3 regions of the Chryseobacterium sp. 22543 genome follow, and region 2 is predicted to be linked to each of the others. Evidence: riboswitches for the same ligand, from Rfam matches in the RefSeq annotation. Region 2 holds a riboswitch; each other region holds the start of a gene.

Region 1 (5,904 bases), on a different contig from region 2:
TATTCTACGGAGGCTTCTTTAGCTGCGGCCACCATTGCAATCAAAGCTTTTTCTGTTTCTTCCCAGTGTCTTGTTTTCAGTCCGCAGTCCGGATTTACCCAGAGTTGATTGGCAGGAATTACGTTTTGAGCTTTTCTCAACAGTTCAATCATTTCTTCTTTTGACGGAACCCTTGGGGAATGAATATCGTATACTCCGGGACCAATTTCATTCGGATATCTGAAATCTGCAAAAGCATTCAGCAGTTCCATCTGAGAACGGGAACATTCTATGGTAATCACATCTGCATCCATATCAGCAATATTTTCAATAATATCATTGAATTCCGAATAGCACATATGGGTATGAATCTGTGTAGCATCTTCCACTCCGCTTGCTGAAATTCTGAAAGCTTCTACGGCCCATTTCAGGTAGTTCTGCCAGTCTGTCTTTCTTAATGGAAGCCCTTCTCTTATCGCAGGCTCATCAATCTGAATAATTCTGATTCCTGCTTTTTCAAGATCCGCAACCTCATCACGGATAGCCAGAGCAATTTGCTTACACGTCTCTGAACGGGGCTGATCATCACGTACAAAAGACCATTGTAAGATCGTAACAGGACCTGTGAGCATTCCTTTTACCCATTTTTCAGTCTGGGATTGTGCATATTGGGACCAATATACCGTCATTGGTGTCGGGCGGGAAACATCACCGAAGATCACAGGAGGCTTTACACAACGGCTTCCGTAGCTTTGTACCCAGCCATTTTTTGTAAATACAAAACCTTCCAGCTGCTCTCCGAAATATTCCACCATATCATTACGTTCAAATTCCCCGTGAACCAATACATCTATCCCTATTTCTTCCTGCCAGTTAATCGTTCTCTGGGTCTCTTCTTTCAGTAAGGTATCATACTGCTCTGCCGTCAGCTCTCCTTTTTTGAATTTTGCTCTCCAGCTTCTTACCTCAGTGGTCTGCGGGAATGATCCGATGGTTGTTGTTGGGAATAAAGGAAGCTGCAGTACTTTCTGTTGTTCTTCTTTACGGATTTTGAAAGTATTTATCCTTTGAGCATCTTTTTCAGTAACCGCATTTGCTCTTTGCTTCACGTCATCATTATGAATAAGAGAAGATGTTCTTCTGCTTGCAATTGCTTTTTTATTATCTTCAAAAGCAGCAAGAATCTGTTTATTCTCTGTTCCGGATGCCAGTTCTTTAAGCGTTACCACTTCTGCCACTTTTTGTTTGGCAAAAGCCAGCCAGTTTTTAATTTCCGGATTAAGTGTGGTTTCAAAATCCAGATCACAAGGTGAATGAAGTAATGAAGAGGAAGGAGCAATTAAAACCCTTTCAGATCCTAATTTCTCAACTGCTTTTTGAATGAAAGACAAAGACTTTTCATAATCATTTTTCCAGATATTTCTTCCGTCAACCACACCCAATGAAAGACTTAAGCTTTCCGGAATACCATTCAGAATATCATCTAACTGTTCAGGGTTTCTAACCAAATCAATGTGTAAAGTATTCACAGGAAGTGAGGTGGCAAGTGGCCAATTATCATTTAATCCTTCAAAATAAGTGGCAACAATAAATTTCAGTTTTGGGAAACGTTTTCTTATTTCAGCGTAAACAAAATGATAAGTTTCTTTCGCTTTCTCCGTTAAGTCCAACGCTAAAAACGGTTCATCAAACTGAATCCACTCTGCGCCCTGCTCCTGAAGTTTTGTTAAGATATCTGTATATACGGGAAGAAGATTTGCAGCCAGATCCAGTTTATCAAATCCTTCTTCTTTCTCTTTTCCTAACAACAGATAAGAAACCAGTCCGATAATGACCGGTTTTGCATTGATTCCTGCCTGCTTTGCTCCTGCAAATTCATTGAAAATTTTATCTGAACTCAGTTTAAACTGTTGATTTTTATAAAACTCGGGAACGATATAGTGATAATTGGTATCAAACCATTTTGTCATTTCCATCGCTGTGATATCCAGTCCTTCTTTCTGATATCCTCTTGCCATGGCAAAATAAAGATCCAGCTCAGAATTGTTTTTTTTAAGCACTACTTCATGATAACGTGTGGGAATTGCCCCTACCACAAGACTCATATCCAATACCTGATCATAATATGAAAAATCATTACAGGGAATAAGGTCTATACCGGCTTCTTTCTGAATGTTCCAGTTTTGGTTACAGATATTTCTGCCCGTATTCAGAAGTTCTTCCAAAAGGATTTTACCTGACCAATATTGCTCGCAGGCTTTTTTGAGTTCTCTTTTGCTACCAATACGCGGATAGCCCAGAATGTGAGTTTGCATTTTTTTTACTTTTTAATTAAACTTAATGGTAAAGTCTTTTAAAAATGCTTCGTAATGTTTTAACGGATAAAAATTTCAGGATCATGATATAACAAACAATACAATTCCCTTACAGAGAAAGTGTATAAATCCGATATATCATCTGTATGACCCAAAGCTTCAGACCGCGAAAGCATCGTCAATTCAGTAAAGGCAGGTCTCCTGACTTGTAACAGTTTCCATCATCCTTCCCGCTTTTGGCAGTGGATATATAAGGACAGAAACCTTTGGTATGTTACTTACAGTTGCGCGACAGCTCGTGATTCTCACACGATTCCCTATTAATCTACGTTACGTAAAACCTTTCCTGTTTGATGAAGTATCTCTAAAGAACTGTACTTTTACCTGTAATGATAGTCATCAGTAAAAGTTTTTAATCTTGTGTAAAATTAACAATACAGAATAAACATACAATAAAAGCTAATTAATTAAGCAAAATAAACTTTAAAAAACACAGTAAAAAGCATATAATTCTTTACATTTGACTGTTTTTATAATCTAAAAGAATAATATTCTGTGGAACAACTCGATGATAAGGATGTACAGCTGCTGAGGCTGCTCCAGAAAAATGCAAAACTGACCGTTAAAGAGCTTGCTAAAGAAGTGAACCTCTCCACGTCACCTGTTTTTGAAAGAGTAAAAAGATTGGAACAGGAAGGGTTTGTGAAAAGATATGCCGCTGTTCTTGATGCTGAAAAACTCAACCGTGGGTTTACGGTTTTCTGTCAGATTAAGCTGAAAATTCACGACCGATCTGTAGGTTATGATTTTGTGAAAGAAATTTTAGAAATTGAAGAAGTTGCAGAATGCTACAATATTTCCGGAGATTTTGATTTTCTTCTGAAAGTTCAGGTACGGGATATGAAACATTACCAGGATTTTGTGTTTAATAAACTGGGATCTGTAGATTCTATAGGGAGCACTCACAGTACGTTTGTCATGGCTGAGGTGAAAAACAATCATGGAATCACCATATAATAAAAATGAAAAATTGAGAATTGAAAATGGAAAATGATACTTAACTTAAACCATGCTATTTTCAATTCTCTATCTTCCAATGTATTAATTTCCTTTAAAGTCCGGGGTTCTTTTTTCTATAAATGCCCCGATACCTTCATGGTGGTCTTCTGTTGTAAACAACTCTCCGAATAATGCAGCTTCCTGTTTTAACCCATCCGTAATGTGCAGTTCAAATCCTGTATTTAAAGACTGTTTCGCTTTTGCCACAGCTACAGGTCCTCTTGCGGCAATTGTTTCTGCCAGTTTTTGAGCTTCGTTGAGTAATTCTTCGGGCGCAAAAACATGATTGACAAAACCAAAATCTTTACAAGCTTCTGCGGAATAAAATTCTCCGGAGAAAACCATTTCCCTTGCTTTGTATAATCCGATAGCTCTTGGCAGACGCTGGGTTCCGCCAAAACAAGGCAATAATCCTAATGTCACTTCAGGGAGTCCAAATTTTGCTTTCCCGCTAGCCAGGATAATATCACAGGATAATGCCAGTTCACACCCTCCTCCCAATGCAAAACCGTTCACAGCAGCTATCACAGCAAACGGAAGTTCTTCAATAGCATTAAAAGCAGTTTGTGCAGCAATAGAAAAAGTCTCTGCTTCTGCGGGAGTCATTTGCTGCATGGCTTTAATGTCAGCCCCTGCAACAAAAGCTTTTTCCCCGGAACCGGTAATAATTAATACTCTGATATTTTTATCTGATCTTATCTTGCTGGCAAATGATTTCAGTTCCTGTAAAACCTGTTCATTCAAGGAGTTTAATGCCTGCGGACGGTTTATCGTCAGCGTTCCGACAGGTCCGTTTTGTTGATATAATAATGTTTCGAAAGTCATTTTTTTAATTGATAGTTGATAATTATTAAAAAGTAATCATAGACAGTATTTACCTTCTATTCAATTTTTAAAGGTCTCTGTTTAGAAATTGAATAATACTTGAAAAGTCTGTTTTTCCATTTCCGGATTCGCTCCACATTCTGTACAAATTCAATGCGGTATTGCCAAGAGGTGTAGATGTTTTGGTTTCCAAACCCGCTTCTGCAGCAAGGCCCAGATCTTTTGTCATCAGGTCTACGGCAAAACCACCAGAATAATTACGGGAAGCCGGAGCATTTTCCATTACTCCCGGATAGGGATTATAAACATCCAAGGACCAGTTTTTCCCGGAACTCTTCTGCATAATCTCACTTAAAACCTGAGGATTAAGACCATGTTTCACCCCCAGATTGATAGCTTCTGAAGTTCCGATCATGTGAATGGCCAACAGCATATTATTACAGATCTTAGCAACCTGACCCGCCCCGGATTCTCCGGCATGAAATATATTCTGTCCCATACACTTGAGTATCGGCCTGGCTTTTTCGTAGTCATCCTGTTTACCACCCACAATAAAGGTGAGTGTACCTGCCTGAGCTCCGGCAGTTCCTCCGGAAACGGGTGCATCTATCATTCTGCAGCCTTTTGAAACAGCAAGTTCAGCCACTGTACGGGCTGTAACTGCATCAATGGTACTGCTGTCAATTAATAATGTGTTTGGTTTCAGGCTGTTTATAAAATCTTCTGAATAAAGATCAGCTACGTGTTTTCCGGAAGGCAGCATTGAAATCACTACATCTGCATCCTCAGAAGCGGCCACAGCAGATCCTGCAGCCTTTCCTCCTTCTGACACCAGTATTTTCAAAGCTTTCTCCGAAAGGTCAAAACCCACAACGTGATGACCTTTTTTGATCAGGTTAATAGCCATTGGCCCACCCATATTTCCTAATCCTATGAATGCTATATTTGACATAATTTTTAGTTTAAAGTTTAAAGTTTAAAGTTGAGGGTTCAAAGTTCTCTATTGATTAAAAACATCTATGGATGTCATAAAAGTCTTATTTTCAATACTTAAATCTCCATTCTCAATGTTTCATTTTCCATTTTCAATTCTTTAAAGTAAGAATCTATCCATTCTTCCGTAATCTCTTCCCATGTTGCGGGATGCCATTTCGGAGACATGTCTTTGTCTACCAATAATGCTCTTACTCCTTCTGCAAAATCAGGGTGGATACAGCACTGACACGACAGATTCAGTTCAGATTGAAAAACCTCTCCAAGACTTAGATCTTTACCTTGTTTCAATTGTCTGAAAATAATGTGTGCTGAACTTGGAGATCCGGCTTCAAAGCTTTTCACACCGTTATTAATCCATTCATCTTTATCATTATGGCTGATCAATATTTTTCTGAAATCTTCCAGAGAGTTGATTTCTTCAAACTGCTTGATAAAAGAAGCGTGTAATTCCGCCTGAGACTCAGGAATAATGACTTCTTTTGAAATATTTTCGAGAATATGGGAAACAGTTTTATGAGATGCTCCGTCCCAGTCTACCTGTTGAAGGGCATTCAGAACAGTTTCTTTTGAGGAAGATTCTATAAAATAATCTGCCAGTCCTAAGAATTTACAGTCTGCTCCATCCAGTCTTGCGCCTGTTAATCCTAAATAAACTCCATAGGCGGAAGGCATTTTATTCAAAAAGCAGGTTCCCCCTACATCAGGATACAGTCCAATTGTAATTTCAGGC
Region 2 (5,904 bases):
CAAAAGCCTGTGAAATAATGTTTTGCAGTACAATTTTATGCTCTGTATTCTGATCACTTACGAGGATTCCCTGAGTATAGCTGATGCATTCGTCAGAATTCTGATACAATTTCAGAAATGCCTTATCTGCCAAAATATTAAAGTCCGGACCTGACTGTCCACTGGTAATAAAAGAACAGCAAATGAAAATAAACAGTAATATTTTTCTGCTATTTTGAAATAATTTTTGTCTTGATAGTTTGTTTTTTGTGCTTTTTTGAATAGTTCGGGTAAAATCCATATTCAAAATGATGTTTTGTATCTAATTGATTATTATTTGTTTAAAAATTAAACTCTTTTAAAATTCACGAATTATGAAAGTCTATTTCTTTGGATAGGGTAAATATTGTATTAATATTGTTTTCACCAATTCGGAACGCTAAATATAATAAAATATGAAAAATTTTTACAGAATGTCAATAAAAATATTGACGGCTTGTCTTTTTCTGAAATTTAGTTTTGCAGCAGCACAGCTTACAGTAATAGGGTTGGGAAATTATAATGTAGGTGCAGTTTCAGATAATGGAGTAGTAAGTATGCATACAAGTGCAGGAGGAGTATATAAATGGAATGCAGCAGGCGGACTTGTACAGATAGGTTCAATATCAAACGGATATCCAGCCGCAGGGAGAACGATTGTTTCAAACGATGGAACCAAAATATCATCTTCTGTTACAAATTCTGCAACAGGATTTAATGAAATATCAACTTATGACGTAGCTACTTCCACATGGGTAAACAGAGGAGGGCTGGTTCCTACCGGTTGGGACGGCAGTGTAAGTTCTACATGGGGAATGTCACCGAATGGAAATACTATTGTAGGGTTAGGATTTCTTACTGCTGCGAACGCACATGCTGTGAAATGGGATGACGTAAACGGAATGGTTGACCTGGGAAGTATAGTTTCCGGACGCAGTTCCAGGGCAAATGCAATCAATGCGGCAGGAACCGTGATTGTAGGGTGGCAGGATGAGCCAACCGGAACAAGAAGCGGTGCAAAATGGCAGGATGGAGTAGAAAGTTTTATTACAGATAATAACGGGAATAATGTAGGAGAAGCAGGCGGAATTTCGGCTGACGGAAATACCATTATAGGATCTGCAAATCCTAATCCTTATGTTTGGAATGCTACAAGCGGGCTGACTTATATAACACATCCTAATGCTTCGTTCAATTTCAAAGGAGGAGCTACAGGAATTTCAGCTGATGGAACACGAGTTATTGGTTTTTACAGAGCATTTGGAGCACCTCCAATGTCGGGAGAAGGTTTTATCTGGACTGCATCTGCCGGAAGAATTAATCTGAATGATTATGCAGTATCCTTAGGAATTGCAACGAATGGAGTAACGATGGGACTTCCTCTGGCGATTTCACAAGACGGAAAGAAAATTGCCGGATCAGGGACGAATGCTTCAGGTCAAATAGTTGCTTTTTATCTGGATACTTCTGAATTCTTATCAGTAAATGATACCGTGAAAGAGAAAAACAGTGTTGGCATTTATCCTAATCCTGTAACTGATGTGCTTTATTTTAAAGGAACAGGAAAAATAGAAAAAGCAGAAATCTATAATATGGTTGGGCAAAGGGTGAAATCGTTCAATACTGTGGAAGGACAAATTGATGTTTCATCTTTATCAAAAGGAGATTATATTCTGCAATACTCTGTGAAAGGAGAAAAACAAGCTTATAAATTCATTAAAAAATAACATATATAAATAGTAAAGTAGTGGGATGATGGCCGTTTTCAATTTTGAAAGCGGCTGTTTTTTATTTGTAAAAGTCTGAAATTTTTGATGTAAAAGCCGGTTTTTTGGCAAATACATATAAAAAACTATCTTTGCAAAAATTTTGGTTTCCAGTATTTTGGAATGAAAAGGGAATTGGGTGTAACTCCCATACTGTCCCCGCAACTGTAAATCGCAATAAAAGTTTCTGCAAACAACCACTGTCTAAAACGGGAAGGAGCAGAATGCGAAAGTCAGGAGACCTGCCAACATTATAATCAAAAAACATATTGCTTTCGGAGGAAAAGTAAAAAAGTATGGATATAAAAAGATCTTTAGTACTGCTTTTTTCATCTTATGGCTGTTTTCTTTTTGGACAAGAGAAAACCATAGACACTATTTATGTCTTCGACAACCAGATGAATAGGGTGAAACTTTTTCATCCCGTAAAAATAATTTCGGCAGAAGAGGCCGAGAAAAACTCCAGTAATCTTTCAGAGCTCCTGAGATTTCAGTCACAGGTTTTTATCAAAGAAAATGGCCGAGGGGCTGTTTCTTCACCATCTTTCCGGGGTACTACCGCTCAGCAGACTGCATTTGTATGGAATGGGATTAATATCAACTCCAGTTTTTTAGGACAGGGAGATATCAATAATATTGCTTTGTTTGGCTATGATCAGATCGGTATAAAAGCCGGCGGTGGAAGTGTAGTCTATGGAAGTGGTGCCATTGGGGGAAGTATTCACCTGAATAATACCCTTGATTTTAATAAAGGTTTCCATGGTTCTTTATTTTCTGAGGTGGCTTCCTTTAATACCTATAATAATTTTGTAAAAGGTTCTTACAGCAATGATAAGTTCAGTTTTAAAGCTTCCGGAAATTATTCTGTAAGTGAAAACAATTATGAGGTAAGCGATCTGAAGTATATCAACAGAAATGGAAATTACTATAATACCACATTCAATGCAGGTGCATCCTATAAAATAACCAACGATCATAAAATTTCGTGGCAAAGCCAGTTTTTCGATTCTTCACAGCATTATCCTGTGTATGAAGAAACGGGAACAAAAACAAAATATAAAACTCAAAGTATAAGAAGCCTTCTTTCCTGGGACTGGAATAAAACTAAGTTCAGCAACTCTTTTAAAGCGGCCTATACAGAAGAAAACTTTCAGTATTTCGGTTCGTTAAACCAGCCTAAATCAAGTGGGGGAACAGGGAAAAACTATATCTTTAAAAATGATTTCAATTATTTTCTGAATTCTAAGTGGAATTTTAATCTTATCGGAGAATTTCAGATCAATAAAGGTGAAGGATATCAGAGCGGAATATCCAGTGTCAGTAGAAATATTGGCTCTGTTTCCGGGTTGCTGAGGTATTTTGCTACTAAAGACCTGCGTTTTGAGGGTGGATTTAAGAAAGATTTTGTGGAAGATGTGAAGTCTCCGTTTATGTATTCATTCTCTGGAAAATGGAGTGCCGCAAAATGGTATGATGTAAGCGTTAACGTGTCAAAAAACTTCAGATATCCGTCATTTAATGATATTTATTATGAGCCGGGAGGAAATAAAGATCTGAGACCGGAAACGTCTACCCAGTTTGATATGGTGAATGAGTTCAGAGTAGGAGATTTCAGACTTACTTTGTCTCCTTATTATATGAACATTACAGATCTTATTGTATGGCTGCCTACTGCTTTGGGGTATTGGCAGGCATTTAATGTCAATAAATCTGAATCTTACGGATTGGAATCTCAATTGTCTTTCAGCAAACAATTGGGAAATCATAAAATCCGGGCTAATGCCGGGTACTATTATGCAAAATCTATTGATAAGGAAACGAAAATGCAAAGACCTTATGTTCCCATGCACAGAGGAATGGCCAATGTAGATTATGAATACGGTTTCTTTAAGTTTTTCGCACAGGGACTGGTGAATGGCGTTACTTACACTACAAGTGATGAAAAAAGATCAGAAGCAATAGATCCTTATTTTCTTTTAAATATGGGAGTTTCAGCAACACTGGCAAAAAAGTATACTTTAGGATTTAAAGTGAATAATCTAACGAATACTTATTATAAAACGGTTTCTTTTTATCCTTTACCGAAAAGAAACTATAGTGTGTATGCGGCAATAAATTTTTAAAAAATTAAATTGAATAAATTATGAAAATAACTAAACTTTTAACTGTATTATTTGCAGTGGTTTTATTGTTTAACATGTCTTCATGTACAAGTGACTCTGCAGAGTTTGAAATGTCTCCGATCACTTACCAGAACGGATATTTTATCTCTAATGAAGGTAACTTCAACAGCCAGGGGGCTAAAGTAACATTTCTTACAAGAGATTTAAGCCTGAAGCAGGAGGATGTATATGGTTATAACAACAGTAAAGAAATCTTAGGTGACGTTCTTCAGACCATTGGTCTTGACGGAAATAAGGCTTATCTTGTGATAAACAACTCGAACAAAATTGTTGTAGTAGACCGTTATACATTTAAGAAATTAGCAGTCATTTCAGATCAGCTTGATAATCCAAGAGGAATTACTTTTGCGAATGGATTTATTTATGTTGCCAACACCAATTTCATTGCTAATACTCAAAGTGTAACGAAATATAAAGCTTCTGATTATTCATTTGTAAGTAAAATCAACATGGCTGATGTTTCTGATAAAACAGTAGAAGCAGGAGGAAATGTTTTCGTACAGAATGCTTCATCAGGATTTGGAAATAAGATTACGTATATCAATACTTCCAACGATAGCAAAACTGAAATTTCCATTCCGAATGGTCAGATTGGAAACACTGTATCTTACAAATCCAATGTTTACACAATTTCTTCAACAGCTACAGATTCTTATATCTACAAGATTACGAGCGCAGGAATTATAACACCGGTAATTACTTTGACAGGAATTCCAAATGCTACAAATCTTCAGATTGATAACGATAAGTTCTATTTCAGCTCTGTCAATAAAGTATATACAACAAGCTTAGCTACACCAACAGTTCCTGCAAGTCCGTTATTAACAGCAGCGGATGGTGGACCTTATTATACGCTTTATGGATTTAATGTTATTGATGGAAGAATCTTTGCATCAGACGTTAAGAAGTTTACAGAAGAAAGTGAAATGGTAATATATTCAGCAGCTACAGGGAGCAAGATGGGATCCATTAAAACTGGAGGTCTTGGTGCTAACGGTACTTACCTGAATCCATAATACTTCACAGTATATAAAAAAATAATTTTTTATTTTTTCATCATTTGTGTTTTTTTCCGGCCGGTTTCTTTTGAAACCGGCCGGCTTTGTTTTCCTTGTGAAAATAAAAAAACCGGCGGGATGGAACATCCCGCCGGGCTTTTATATTAGCTATAGATTGAATTAGATTGTTAATCCCAGTTTTTCCGCTTCAGCAATCACAAATTTTGTGGCTTCCTCTTTTTCATTGGGAATTTCACCTTCCAGAATGGCTTCTTTTACTTTCTCTTTCAAAATACCAATTTCACGGCCTGGCTTAAGATTAAACATTTGCATAATCTCTTCACCAGTAATAGGCGGCTGGAAGTTTCTTACCTGATCTTTTTCTTCCACTTCTTTGATCTTCACCGCTACATATTCAAAGTTTCTTTTGAACTTTTCCTGTTTCTTGGAGTTTTTAGTTGTAATGTCAGCTTTACAAAGGGTAAAAAGATCTTCAAGGTTTTCACCGGCATCAAATAAAAGTCTTCTCAATGCAGCATCTGAAGCATCATCAGTGATCAGGGCAATAGGTCGCGATGAAAGTTTTACCATTTTCTGAACATATTTCATATCACTTCCCAAAGGTAATTTCAATCTCTGGAAAAGGTTTTTAACCATTTTTGAACCTAAAAACTCATGTCCATGAAAAGTCCATCCTGTTCCTTCTACAAACTTTTTTGTAGGAGCTTTACCAATATCATGGAGTAAGGCAGACCAACGAAGCCAAAGATTATCTGTATTCACAGAAATATTATCTACAACTTCTAAAGTATGGTAAAAGTTATCTTTGTGGGTTTGTCCTTCCACTTCTTCCACTCCTTTAAGTTCGATCAGCTCTGGAATAATCAGCTTCATAAGACCGGTTTGCTCCATGAGCCTCAATCCGACAGACGGTTTTTC
Region 3 (5,904 bases), on a different contig from region 2:
TTGCGGATCTGAATCAGTTTTTGAGTGGAGATAAAGCGCTTACCCTTACTACAACTAATGATATGTTGATGGGCTCAAACCAGCATTTGGTAGACGTTACCAATAACCTTACCAAAATGTTTAAAGTAGACCACGTTCACAATGATTAATTTTCTTATTAAAAGGATGTTGGTTCTGCTTGTATTGATTATGAGCTGTATTTCCTGTTCTGATGAGGTGATTCAGCCACTGGAAAAAGATGAAGCATACAATCTGCAGTTTCCTTCTTATTTTCCGGAAATGACTTTCGATAAATCAATCAATCCGGTAACCAAAAACGGAGTAGAGCTGGGCCGAAAATTATTCTATGAAGGAAGACTTTCCCGAAACAATACCATTTCATGCGGCTTCTGCCATATTCAGGAAAATGCTTTCACCCATCACGGACATACCGTAAGCCATGGTGTGGATGACAGAATAGGAATCAGAAATGCGCCACCCATTCAGAATATGGCTTTTTTGAAAAGATATATGTGGGACGGTGTTATTCATAACCTCAATGAACAACCGATAAGCCCTATTACAGATGTCAATGAGATGGACAGTTCTATACCGGAAGCCATTTCAAAAATAAAAGATGATCAGAAATATAAAAAACTTTTCAGGGAAGCGTACGGAGATGAAACCATTACCGGAGAAAGAATTCTAAAAGCACTGTCACAGTTTATGGCTTCTTTAATTTCTGCAGATTCAAAATATGACAGGTTCAGGCAGGGAAAAGAGCAGTTTACTTCTACAGAATCTCAGGGAATGGCTTTGTTCGGACAGAAATGTGCCTCTTGCCATAGCGGAGAATTATTTACCGATGAAAGCTTCCGTAATACAGGAATGTATTATAACACCGAGTTCAAAGATGCAGGGCGTTACAGAGTTACTCTTAATCAGGTAGACTGGATGAAATTCCGTGTTCCAAGTTTGAGAAACGTAGAATATACAGCACCTTATATGCATGACGGAAGGTTTTACACATTAGATGCTGTACTCAATTTCTATTCAGAACAGGTGGAAGATAATGCGAATCTTGATCCTCAGCTGAAACAGAATGGTCATACAGGAATAGCCATGAATAGTCAGGAAAAACAGTCGATTATTGCTTTCCTGAAAACATTGTCCGACAAAAGTTTTATATCCAATCCAAAATTTGCAGAATAAATTATAGAAAACATGAAGAAGATTATAGCAATACTATGTTTAATGGTATTTAGCCTGAGCCAGGCAAATCTGGTTAGAGACAGTATGTATATTGCTCAGAATGGCTTTAGCAGAATTGATTTTGATGATGACTGTGATGCATGCGGTTGTGCGGCCGGTAACGGATCATCCGGTTTTGAATCTTTGCTGAATCCACAGTTTATCGGAATCAAATATTTTGCACAGCATTACAAAGCAAAAGAAAATTTATTTGTAAAAGATCTTACACAGGATCAGTATTTTAATACCTTACAGCTTTGGGGAAAAATTCCATTGACTAAAAAACTAAGTGTATATGCAAGTCTGCCATTTCATTTTCATGAAAAAAGGACTATGCAGGGAGATATCAAAATCAACGGAATCGGAGATCTGAACCTGATGGGAATCTATCAGCTAATGAGCTCTAAAGATAATTTCCATCACGTGAGCGGAGGTTTGGGCGTGAAAATTCCTTTGGGAAAGTTTGATGAAAAAGGAGCATCCGGAGTCAATCCGAGTTTTCAGTTGGGAACAGGAAGCTGGGATTATCAGGCGGCTTTGAATTATAAATTTCAAAAGAATAAAGTAGCTGTATTGGTCAATACAGACTATACAATCAAAACGGAAAATAAGAAGAATTACCATTTCGGAAACCAGTGGAACTACGCTGCAACAGGATTTTATCAGGTTGCAGGAAATGAAAAATCTATCTTTTCTGTAAAAACCGGAGTGCAGGGAGAAGTGTATGCTCAGAACAAGCAGTTTGATGAAGCCCTGCCCAATACAGCCGGAAGTGCATTGTATGGGAAGATTGGGTTTGAAGCCTCTTATAAAAAACTGAGCCTGGGAAGTGAACTCATGCTTCCTATGTATACCCATTTGGCTGGTGGTGATATTGAAGCAAAATCCAGATTTAGTATTTTCCTGAATATCGGAATTTAAATAAAACCCCTTTTTAATCATGTTAAAGCTCCTTCGGGAGCTTTAATTGTTTATGAATCATGATTTTAATTGGGGGTTAGGAATAATTTTTTATCTTTGCCGAAATTTGGTGAGCCCTAAAAAGCTCTTAAAAGGGAATCCGGTGAAAATCCGGAACAGACCCGCTGCTGTAAGCTCCGCACCAAGATTTTTGAAGAATATATCCACTGTTTTTTAATGGGAAGGATTTCAAAAATGGAGTAAGTCAGAAGACCTGCCAGAAAATAATCGTTTGACGCTTTCGTGGAATAAAGCTTAGGACATCAATGATTCTGTGCAGTGACAGCTGTGCTTTGTCGTTGTATTCTTATATCCATTAGCGTCTTCATTATCCTAAATGAGCTAATGGCGGCAAAATTAACTATATCTGCAATTCATAAAGCTGTTTTCACAATACTGGTGTTAACATTTCATCTTTTGTCTTCTCAAACCAAAAAAGACAGTGTTCAGGAAGAATCAATCAAAGGGATCAACCTTTACAAGAAAAACTTCAAAGAAATTCTTCCGGCACAAACCCTGCAGGGCGAGCAGCTGGAAAGACTGAACAGTCATTCTGTAGCAGATGCTCTTCGGTATTTTTCCGGTGTTCAGATCAAAGACTATGGAGGGATTGGCGGATTGAAAACCATTAATGTCCGAAGCCTCGGAAGTCAGCATGTAGGCGTTTTCTATGATGGAATTCAACTGGGAAATGCACAGAACGGACTGGTAGATCTGGGAAGATATTCTTTGGATGATCTGGAAGAAATATCATTGTATAACGGGCAGAAAAGCGAGATTTTTCAGCCGGCAAAAGATTTCGGTTCTTCGGGATCTATCTATTTACAGCCTAAAACGCCTGTATTTAAAGGAATAAAGAAAACCAATCTTGTGATAAGAGCAAAAAGTGCCTCCATAGACCTTTTTAATCCGTCATTCCGATTGGAACAGAAAATTTCAGACAGAACTTCTGCCAGCTTCAGTGGAGAATTTCTGCAAAGTGATGGGATTTACAGATTTCGGTATGCCAAGAAATATCCTGATGGACAGCAGGCTTATGATACGATTGCAAAGAGGCAGGACTCAGATATCAAAGCGAAACGTTTTGAAACTTCGTTAAACGGAACTTTAAATAACGGAAGCTGGAATGTAAGAGGCTATGGTTATATTTCAGACCGTGGAATGCCGGCTCCTATTGTGAATGGCCGTTTTGGAGGAAGAGGAGCAAGACTTTCTGATGAAAATTATTTCGTGCAGGCCAATCTTCGGAAAAAACTGTTTCCCAGATTTGAAACTCAGCTGAAAGCAAAGTTTGCCTACGATTACACTCATTTTATGGATACTGTTCGCTCGCAGTCTATTATTCATACCGATAACACCTATATCCAACGAGAGCTCTATCTTTCCTCATCCAATATCTATTCTATCACATCCAATTGGGATGTCAGTCTGAGCGGGGATTTTCAGTACAATAATCTGGATGCCAATCTGGATAACTTTTCTTATCCTACACGTTACACTACATTGGTTGCATTGGCAACAACGTATCAGTGGAACAGATTCAAGATCCTGGGCAGCCTTTTAGGAACTTTTACTTTTGAAGAAGTAAGAAAAAATAAAAGACCCGGAGACAGCAGAGAATGGACCCCCGCTGTATTTATGAGCTACCAGCCTGAAATAATTCCTGAACTTACTTTAAGAGCTTTCTATAAAAGGATTTTCCGACTGCCAACCTTCAATGATCTGTATTACACTAATATCGGAAATACTTACCTGAAGCCGGAATTTACCAATCAGTATGATGTAGGATTTACGTATCAGAAGAATTATAAAAACCGATTCTTTACATCCTTTTATGCTAAAGTAGACGGTTATTACAACAAAGTACAGGATAAGATTGTTGCAGCCCCTAACGGAAGTATGTTCCGCTGGCTGATGATGAACCTTGGACGGGTTGAAATCATAGGTGCTGACGTGAATGTTCAGGCAGAAATGCAGTTAGGAAAAGTAAAACTGAGACCCTTGCTTTCCTACACTTACCAAAGTGCAAGAGATATGACAGATCCGGAGGATACATTCTACCAAAATCAGATTCCTTACACACCATGGCATAGTGGCTCCTTCACCCTGATGGCGGACTATAAAGACTGGAGTTTCAATTACAGTGCGATGTATGTAGGAGAAAGGTATGATGTGAACCAGGACAACATTCAATACAATTATGTACAGCCTTGGTATACCCATGATCTGTCTGTTCAGAAAAAATTCAACTGGGCGAATCATCAATTTAAAGTAAACCTTGAGATGAATAATATTTTCAACCAATATTATGATGTAGTGATCAATTATCCGATGCCGGGAAGAAACTTTAAACTTATTCTAAACTTTACCTTATGAGAAAACTAAACTTTTACTTTTTATTTCTTGTCTTAGCTTTTCTTAGTTCATGCCGTACGGATGATATTATTGTCCGCCAGGAAGTGGTAGAGGGACTTCCATCAGAAAATACAGCAATCAAAGGTTTCTACATGCTGAATGAAGGAAATATGGGAAGCAACAAATGTACCTTGGACTTTTTTGATTATACCAAAGGAACCTATTACAGGAACATCTACGCGGAGATTAATCCGAATGTTGTGAAAGAACTGGGAGATGTTGGAAATGATATTAAGATCTACGGAAGCAAGCTGTATATTGTTGTCAATGTTTCCAACAAGATTGAAGTGTTGGATGCCAAAACAGCCAAACGTATTACTTCTATTCCATTACAGAACTGCCGTTATTTAACCTTTAAAGGAGGGAAAGCTTATGCCAGCAGCTATGCAGGTCCGGTAGCGGTTAATCCAAAAGCACCCAAAGGAAAAATTGTGGAAATTGATACAGTTTCTCTTTCCATCCAGCGTGAAGTGGTAGTAGGGTATCAACCGGAAGAAATGGAAATTGTAGGGAATAAATTATTTGTGGCCAATTCCGGAGGATACAAAGCTCCTGATTACGACAATACCGTTTCTGTAATAGACCTGAACACTTTTACTGAAATCCAAAAATTAAATGTTGCGATTAATCTTCACCACATTAAAAAAGATAATTACGGTGATCTGTACGTGAGTTCAAGAGGAGATTATTATAACGTTCCTTCCAGCCTATACCTTATAGATGCAGCAACAGGAATTGTTAAAAAAGATTTCCACCTCGCAGTGAGTGAAATGACAATCGTTAATGATAAACTCTATTTCTACGGAAATGAATTCAATTACAACACGCACAGCTATAAGAAGAGCTTTGGGATCATTGATGTAAAAACAGAACAAATTATTGCCAACAGCATTTTTGACAAAGAATACGAAACTGCGATTAAAACACCTTACGGAATTGCTGTAAACCCAATCACAGAAGATATCTATATGACAGATGCCAGAAATTATGTTTCTATGGGATTTGTCTATTGCTTTGATAAAAACGGACATTTTAAATGGAAAACAGAAGGCGGAAATATCCCTGCCCACTTTACCTTTTTATACAAATAACCAAACTTTAAGAAATGAAGAGAAATACCTTTACTTATTTAAAAATCGGAGTTTTATCATGTTTCCTGGCAGGTGTAATAGCCTGTAAGCACGATGATGAAGAGGAGTTTACCTTTAACGGTCTTGATGATTCTTATTCCATTGAACGTTTAAAGGTTTTGAGTATTCCAACCAATGCTTCAGGATCGGTTACGTGGAGTATCAATGA

Evidence for each region. A riboswitch is a leader RNA that binds a small molecule or an ion and turns the genes downstream of it on or off. The one in region 2 is predicted to bind cobalamin.
Region 1: it holds a riboswitch for cobalamin, as region 2 does, so the genes downstream of both, metE (5-methyltetrahydropteroyltriglutamate--homocysteine S-methyltransferase) here and ACTJIP_RS03390 (TonB-dependent receptor plug domain-containing protein) in region 2, are expected to answer to the same signal.
Region 3: it holds a riboswitch for cobalamin, as region 2 does, so the genes downstream of both, ACTJIP_RS15140 (TonB-dependent receptor plug domain-containing protein) here and ACTJIP_RS03390 (TonB-dependent receptor plug domain-containing protein) in region 2, are expected to answer to the same signal.

What each region holds. Positions count from the first base shown of each region.
Region 1 covers NZ_JBQENH010000002.1:881,134-887,037, reverse strand. The annotation lists gene metE (5-methyltetrahydropteroyltriglutamate--homocysteine S-methyltransferase) at 1-2,294, opposite strand, end outside; cobalamin riboswitch at 2,469-2,654, opposite strand; gene ACTJIP_RS09785 (Lrp/AsnC family transcriptional regulator) at 2,850-3,311, shown strand; gene ACTJIP_RS09780 (enoyl-CoA hydratase/isomerase family protein) at 3,396-4,178, opposite strand; gene mmsB (3-hydroxyisobutyrate dehydrogenase) at 4,246-5,130, opposite strand; gene ACTJIP_RS09770 (enoyl-CoA hydratase/isomerase family protein) at 5,229-5,904, opposite strand, start outside.
Region 2 covers NZ_JBQENH010000001.1:774,698-780,601, reverse strand. The annotation lists gene ACTJIP_RS03400 (helix-turn-helix domain-containing protein) at 1-280, opposite strand, end outside; gene ACTJIP_RS03395 (T9SS type A sorting domain-containing protein) at 435-1,745, shown strand; cobalamin riboswitch at 1,872-2,048, shown strand; gene ACTJIP_RS03390 (TonB-dependent receptor plug domain-containing protein) at 2,081-3,907, shown strand; gene ACTJIP_RS03385 (YncE family protein) at 3,928-4,983, shown strand; gene ACTJIP_RS03380 (CCA tRNA nucleotidyltransferase) at 5,146-5,904, opposite strand, start outside.
Region 3 covers NZ_JBQENH010000004.1:141,282-147,185, reverse strand. The annotation lists gene ACTJIP_RS15155 (MbnP family protein) at 1-149, shown strand, start outside; gene ACTJIP_RS15150 (cytochrome-c peroxidase) at 166-1,191, shown strand; gene ACTJIP_RS15145 (transporter) at 1,204-2,151, shown strand; cobalamin riboswitch at 2,242-2,426, shown strand; gene ACTJIP_RS15140 (TonB-dependent receptor plug domain-containing protein) at 2,536-4,566, shown strand; gene ACTJIP_RS15135 (YncE family protein) at 4,563-5,696, shown strand; gene ACTJIP_RS15130 (cell surface protein) at 5,711-5,904, shown strand, end outside.